Regions from separate parts of the Cyanobacterium sp. IPPAS B-1200 genome, predicted to be linked through region 1. Evidence: predicted binding sites of a transcription regulator. Region 1 holds the regulator's gene; the other holds the start of a gene.
What was found. Region 1 encodes NtcA, which controls nitrogen genes in cyanobacteria. Its sites were predicted from a motif close to TTTGTANCNNNNGNTACAAA; they were not measured.

Region 1 (3,426 bases):
TAAATCTGAGACAAAGAAGCGATTATACCCTGCGCTACGAAGGAGAAATACCAGCACAATTTGTTAATTATCAGAATAACCGATTTATTGTTAATATTGGTGAATTAGATATTGATCCTCGTCACCTACAGGCCGACACTTCTATCCAAATTGAACTAGAAATTACCCGCACCTTTGGGGAAAATCAGTCAACCCAAACCATTACCGAAAGAAGAGTCCTCGGCCCATTTCGCTAAATCTTCTGGACTGTTGCAATTATATAAAACCCTCTTATCTTTTACCTTAAGGGGGCTTACTTTTTCCTGTTTTAACCATCCCTGAAAGGACTTATTTCCCTCATTAATTGATTTTTTTAAGGATGGAAGACAACTATGGCGGTAAAAACCACATAAACACTCCCACCCTTTTTCATGGGGCGGTAACAAAGCAATTGTTTCGGGTGATACTGTGGATAATAGTTTTAACCATGATTTTATTTCTTGACTATGAAGGTAAATTAAATCACAGGGTAATAGTAAAACCCATTCAGTTTTGATGAAAGATAATCCATGGCAAAAAGCGATTAAAGGCCCTTGGTAGGGGTAAGATTCAATGATAAATTTAGTAGTATTCGGAAAAATAGACTGATATGGATGTTCTGAGGAGGTAATTATAAATACTTGATCACTTAATTCTGTAGCGATTTCGTAAGTTTTAGTCAACAAATATTGTCCATCAATAGTTATTAAAGCCTTATCGAAGCCCATACGGGAGCTTTTTCCCCCTGCTAAAATCAACACAGAAATCATATTATTTAACTGACGTTACGCACTCATTTATAAGTTAGGTTTTATCTGTAAATTTTAACAAGGGGCTTAAGCCCCTTGCCCAACTCCTAGCCCCTGCCCCAACACGTGTATGAACATAGGGTGAACATCCAACGCTTTTACTACCTCAAAATGATTAATTATATTTTTGCGTAACATCAGTTATTTAAAATCTTTGGTACAAACAATGTTGGATAAATTAAAGTTTAATTATCAAGTAATTATCCATTTTTGATTAATAAAAATATGGCTAGTAGGATTAGGATTGACCAAAATAAAGCATCTTTCGTGCAGAGTTTAATTTTAAATAGTGATAACCCAGAGGGGATATTTGAAACCTATGCTGATATTGTGGCATTTGCTGCGGCGGTGGGTAAAAAATATGATTATCGTTCACCCCTTGAACATATAGCCCAAGAGCCTTCCCCTATTAGTTATGATGTTTTCATGTCCCGTGGTTATGATTTATTAATTAATGTTTTGGCAATCACCGCCATGGGTAATTTAGATGTATTTTCGGAGAATGGGGGGCATGAGGATAAGATAAATATTTTTGAACAATATGCCAATGGCGGTTTATCTTATTTACAAGAACAGTTAACAGGGGCGATCGATTATCAGGAAAGACTTTTGCTGCTTTTGAATAAAGAAAGACACAATACAAATCCTACCCAAGAGTTTGATTTAAGTCGTTTTTTGTAACATTCCTTTAGGCGAATTGTTGGCTGAGGGCAACGGGGTTATGGACGGTGATTTTCTTCTTGGTAATGGAAATCATGCCATCTTGGCGGAGTTCTCCTAATAGTCTGGTAACGGTTACACGGGTTGAACCGATCGCCTCTGCGATCGCCTGATGGGACAATTTAAGATCAATAGTAATACCATTTAGGCTAGGAATACCAAAATCACGACAGAGAATCAAAAGAAAACTGACCAAACGGGAAGCCATATCACGGTGGGCAAGGGTTTCAATCATCATTTCTGTTTGCAAAATACGGGAAGACAAACCCTGCAACATCAGACGAGATAACTCAGGATTTTCCTTTAAAGAACGTTGGAAATGCTCAATGGGAGCGGATAATAATTCCACAGGGGTAAAAGCTACAGCATGGTAAAAGCGATCGCTCTTTTGCCCCGTAATCAAAGATAAAACCCCAAAAACACTATTTTCCCTCAAAAGAGCCACAGTAATCTCCTCTCCAGCCTCATAGAGACGAGATAACTTCACCGCCCCCTTAACTAAAAAATAGACCCTTTCCGCAGGATCTCCAGGAAAAAAAATAGTTTTACCCCGTTCAAACTTTTCCATCACAGGGGTGTACATTCCCCCTCCTATTTGACGAAATACCGAGGCGAGGGGTTGCTCTTGAGTAGGTATTGGTTGCATAGACAGTAGTTAATATTTAATAATTGATCGTGCAAATGACGCTTTCTATAAGAAAATAGCTTAAGTGTAAACTAGATAACCATTTTATCGTTTAATCGCTTTAACAGACCATTGTCTTTTATTTCAACCAATAAAATTTATTAATTATGTTAGATTTAACAGGAAAAAACGCCCTCATTACAGGTATTGCCAACAATCGCTCCATTGCATGGGGTATTGCTCAACAATTACACAAAGCAGGGGCAAACATCGGCGTTACCTACTTACCTGATGAAAAAGGACGTTTTCAAAAAAAAGTAGGAGAATTAGTAGAACCCCTTAATCCCAGTGTTTTCTTACCTTGTAATGTCCAAGACGACGCTCAAATTGAAGAAACTTTTAACGCAATCAAAGAGAAATGGGGCAAAATTGACATTCTCATTCACTGTTTAGCCTTCGCCCAAAAAGATGACTTAACGGGTGATTTTAGCAACACTTCCCGTGATGGTTTTAAAACTGCCCTTGATATTAGTGCTTACTCCCTAACCAGTCTTGCCCAAGCTGCCAAGCCATTATTAACCGATGGGGCAAGTATTGTTACCCTTACCTATCTTGGTGGTGTAAAAGTAATCCCTAATTACAACGTGATGGGTATTGCCAAATCTGCCCTAGAAATGAGTGTGCGTTATTTAGCTGCCGAATTAGGTTCCCAAAATGTGAGAGTTAATGCTATTTCCGCCGGGCCTATTCGTACCCTTGCATCTTCTGCGGTAGGGGGTATCCTCGATATGATTCACCATGTAGAAGCCACTGCCCCCCTCAAGCGCACGGTTACTCAAACGGAGGTAGGTAATGCGGCCGCTTTCCTTTGTAGTGATTTATCCAGTGGTATTACTGGGCAGGTTATCTATGTGGATGCTGGTTATGAAATTATGGGCATGAGTCAAGGGTAAGTCTTTTTATTCTTAATTCTTGTTCGTAACTGTCCCTCTTCCTTTTGGGTGGGGGGCTTTTTTTATCGAAAAAATTCGGTCAAAATTTTAGTTAAATTAACTGCAGTGCATGGTTTTGGGATTGCTTTTTGTTGCATGACGGCACAAAAAAGAAAAAGACAAGTCACAATGGAAGGGTAGAAATATTTTATTGCGGTATTTTTTTCGGAGGCAGATTGATGAATAATGTTCCCACCAGTTATCTATTTTGGTTATTTTGGTTAGCTGGTTTTGCTGGAATACATCGTATTTATAATAAAAA
Region 2 (3,426 bases), 1.1 Mb from region 1:
TAATACTTGCCCTGCCAACAGGGAAATAAAAGCAACTACTTCTTTTAGGGCTTCAATTTGCAAAATATCTACCGCTGTAATGGTTGCCACCAACATAATGGCAATCACAAGGATAATACCCACAATTTGGGCAGGAGTTTTGATACTAGAATTATTTTCTATTTCAGAACTTTCTGGCGTTGACATAGGGGAGGTTTCTGTGATACCTAACCAGACAAAGACATTATTAAAGCCCACATTGGTTAGGAGATTTACTAATAATTCCGCTAAATATTGGGCTCCAAAATAACCAAACCCCAAGACAATGATAGCTGCAAATAGTTTCGGTAGTATGTCCAAAACTTGATCCAACATTGCGATCGCAGGTACAGAAATAGCCTGAATCTCTAAAGCATCTAGGGCAGTAATCGCAATAGGAATTAAGATTAATACATACACCACAGAGCCAATCACATAAGATAAAGATTGCTTTTTATTCGTAGCTGACATACCAAATTTTGCACCAATGGCATCAGCCCCACTAGCCCTTAATAAATTGGTAACAACCTTCTTAACAACTTGGGCAATAATCCAACCGATAAAAGCAATAATAGCTGCGGCGAAAACATTAGGTACAACCCCTAAAATATCATTAACTAACTCCTCTAAAGGACGTAAAGTTCCATCTAGCCCCAAAATTCCTAAAATAGAAGGAAGAAATAATAGAATGATAAACCAAAAAAGAGCATTCCCGATGGTATCACCGATAGCAATTTCGCCACCCGCTGAGTCTGCAACCATTTCCTGATCATCATCTTGCACTTGCTGATTTAATCTTTCATCAAAATGAAATTGTGAGAGCGTCTTAATAACGATGAATTTAACCACCGTTGCTAATAACCATGCCACCAAAAGAATAATTCCAGCACCCCCTAAACTAGGCAAAAAGCTCATTACCTCATTCAAGAGAGCATTTAAAGGCTCAGATACCAAATCTAACTCAAGGGCATTGAGAAAGGCAACTACCACAAAGAGAATGATAAGCCAACCAACTATTTCTGAGATCCATTTTTCCGTCTCAATTTTTTTGGCATCCTCGGCATTTTCACCCATGATAAAAGCCGCCAAGCGATTATCCAGATCAGTTTTGTGCAAGGATTTTCTAACGAATCCCTTAAAAATATTGGCAAAAATCAAACCAATAATTAAAATTAATATCGCTTTTCCTAAACTTAAAAGCGCACTTACTAAATCATCTGTTATGGGCAGAGCCTCTTCTACTTCAGATAATTGAGCAAATAAACTAAGAGCATTTAAGCCTGGTGGAGAATCCATCATTAGTTTCATGTTCTTATTGTTTGTTATTTATACATATACTTTCTCAATATATCTATATATCCTAAATAAATCAAATAACTTCTAAAATGCAGCTATTCTCATAACTATAAAAAAAAGTTGTATTAATATTTTTGTGTTGTTATTATTACTATCAAACCTTTTACTGTCAAAGGTTATATAAACCCATTATCAATAATTACTCTTTTATTGCATAACTAATATTATCATTTTGCCCAAATAACATCTAAGAATTTAATAATTAGTTTTCCCGAATAATATAACCTAATGATTAGAAAACTTTTAGACACCAAATATGATTAGAAAAAAAATCACCTAAAAAAACAAAAACCTATCTAGTCTCAGATAGGTTCAAACATTTATAGGTAAAGAAAAATAGTGATTTCAAATTATATAAGATGTAAATAAGCCGCTTCTTGTTCTAATTGTTGAATTAATTTTTGATTTCCTTGACTTCTAGCAACTTCTAAACGGTGTTCTAAATTTTTTCTTAAGCTATCTCTATAAGCTTTTCCAGCTTCTGCTCTCATTTTATTTTTGCGAGTTATATTCATCATAGTTCTACTTCTTTTCTTTTCAATACTTTATTACTTCTGTCATTCCATTCTAACTTTATTAAAGTTAAACAGTATAAATTATTACAAAAAATTAATAGATAATAGTCTAAAGAAAGTATTTATCAGGAATAAACCTTTGCGGTTTTGCACCCTGGTTAGGACATTGTTCAATCCTTACCGTAACCATTTAATATTTTCCATGTAGTTAATTTGGTAGCAAAAATTACCCAGAGGCTTTCTTCAGTTGCATTTACAAAAAGTAAACGTTATGATGGTTTTAATGACAAAAAGCATTATGGGAGTCTTCTTTATTAATGGATCAAATAGAGAAAATCATCGAAAAAATCAAAGAGTGGACTCAAAAGTTAGTTGAGGCATTAGCAGGGCCACAGGCTGAGCCTGAACCTGAATTGATTCCTATTCCTGTGAGAGATCGTCGCAATGGTGGTTATCGTTAATCATAGTGATATAAAGGTGTGTCTGATTTAAAACTTTTAGTATTACATGGTCCTAATCTTAATCTTTTGGGACAACGAGAGCCTGAAATCTATGGGAATTTAACCCTTGTTGATCTAGATAACCTTCTTGTGGAGAAAGGAAAAATGATGGGGGTGGGAGTAGTTTGTTTTCAGTCTAATCATGAAGGCAACCTTGTAGATAAAATTCATCAGGCTTTAGGAAATTATCAAGGGATTGTGATTAATGCTGGTGCTTACACTCACACTAGCGTAGCCATTAGAGATGCTTTGGCGGGGGTGAATCTTCCCACTGTGGAGGTTCACCTTAGTAATATATATCGTCGTGAGGAATTTCGCCACCATTCTTATATTGCTCCTATCTCTGTGGGGCAAATTAGTGGTTTTGGGGTAGATAGTTATTTGTTGGGTTTACAGGCTTTAGTTAATCATCTACAAAAATAATTAAAGCGTTTATGTTATTCCGCTAAATCCCCGCAAATTGGGGGATTTGGGTCACGGAAATTATCAACTCTCTCGATATGTCTAAGGGGTATTAGAGGTGCTATTATCGGTGTAAATATTTTCGATGGGGGCAGGTTGTGCCAAGTCTGTTTTCATGAAGCCACGGGCGCTAGTAGCAACTAGGGCAAAAATAGCAATGAGAATGGTAACGATGGGTACTACTTGTTGACGAATAAATTGCATGGGTTTGTTTTCTTAAGGTTATCGTTTAAAATAATTCTAACTCAGTTCCATTAGATTATTGATTAACTGTGTATTCTTGGCTCTGGATGCAGGTTTCGGAGAATATCGCTTTCTAGTTGGGCTAGTTCTTGTAATCTGGGTTCGATTTGGTCTTTGTCACAATATTTATGGGCAAGTACCCAGTAAATGCCGTAGTGTCTGGCTTCTGATGCCATTAAACCTCGATAAAATTTGGCTAGTTCGACATCGGGGCAGTTTTCGGCGAGTAATCCGAGGCGCTCGTGCGATCGCGCTTCAATCAAGGCAGAGACTAATAAGGAGTCTAAAAGGCGATCGGGTTCACGTCTGCGAATGGCACCTTTGAGGGTAGC

Region 2: a site for NtcA is predicted at 2,103-2,122, ahead of pirA (arginine synthesis PII-interacting regulator PirA). Genes of this name have one in related genera too.

What each region holds. Positions count from the first base shown of each region.
Region 1 is NZ_CP182899.1:718,816-722,241, reverse strand. It holds gene A5482_RS03240 (hypothetical protein) at 1-236, shown strand, start outside; gene A5482_RS03235 (molybdenum cofactor guanylyltransferase) at 189-788, opposite strand; gene A5482_RS03230 (DNA phosphorothioation-associated protein 4) at 1,053-1,508, shown strand; gene ntcA (global nitrogen regulator NtcA) at 1,516-2,193, opposite strand; gene fabI (enoyl-ACP reductase FabI) at 2,340-3,125, shown strand; gene A5482_RS03215 (TM2 domain-containing protein) at 3,344-3,426, shown strand, end outside.
Region 2 is NZ_CP182899.1:2,738,966-2,742,391, forward strand. It holds gene A5482_RS12795 (mechanosensitive ion channel) at 1-1,326, opposite strand, end outside; gene pirA (arginine synthesis PII-interacting regulator PirA) at 1,725-1,889, opposite strand; gene A5482_RS12805 (hypothetical protein) at 2,207-2,350, shown strand; gene aroQ (type II 3-dehydroquinate dehydratase) at 2,369-2,812, shown strand; gene A5482_RS12815 (hypothetical protein) at 2,894-3,055, opposite strand; gene miaE (tRNA-(ms[2]io[6]A)-hydroxylase) at 3,118-3,426, opposite strand, start outside.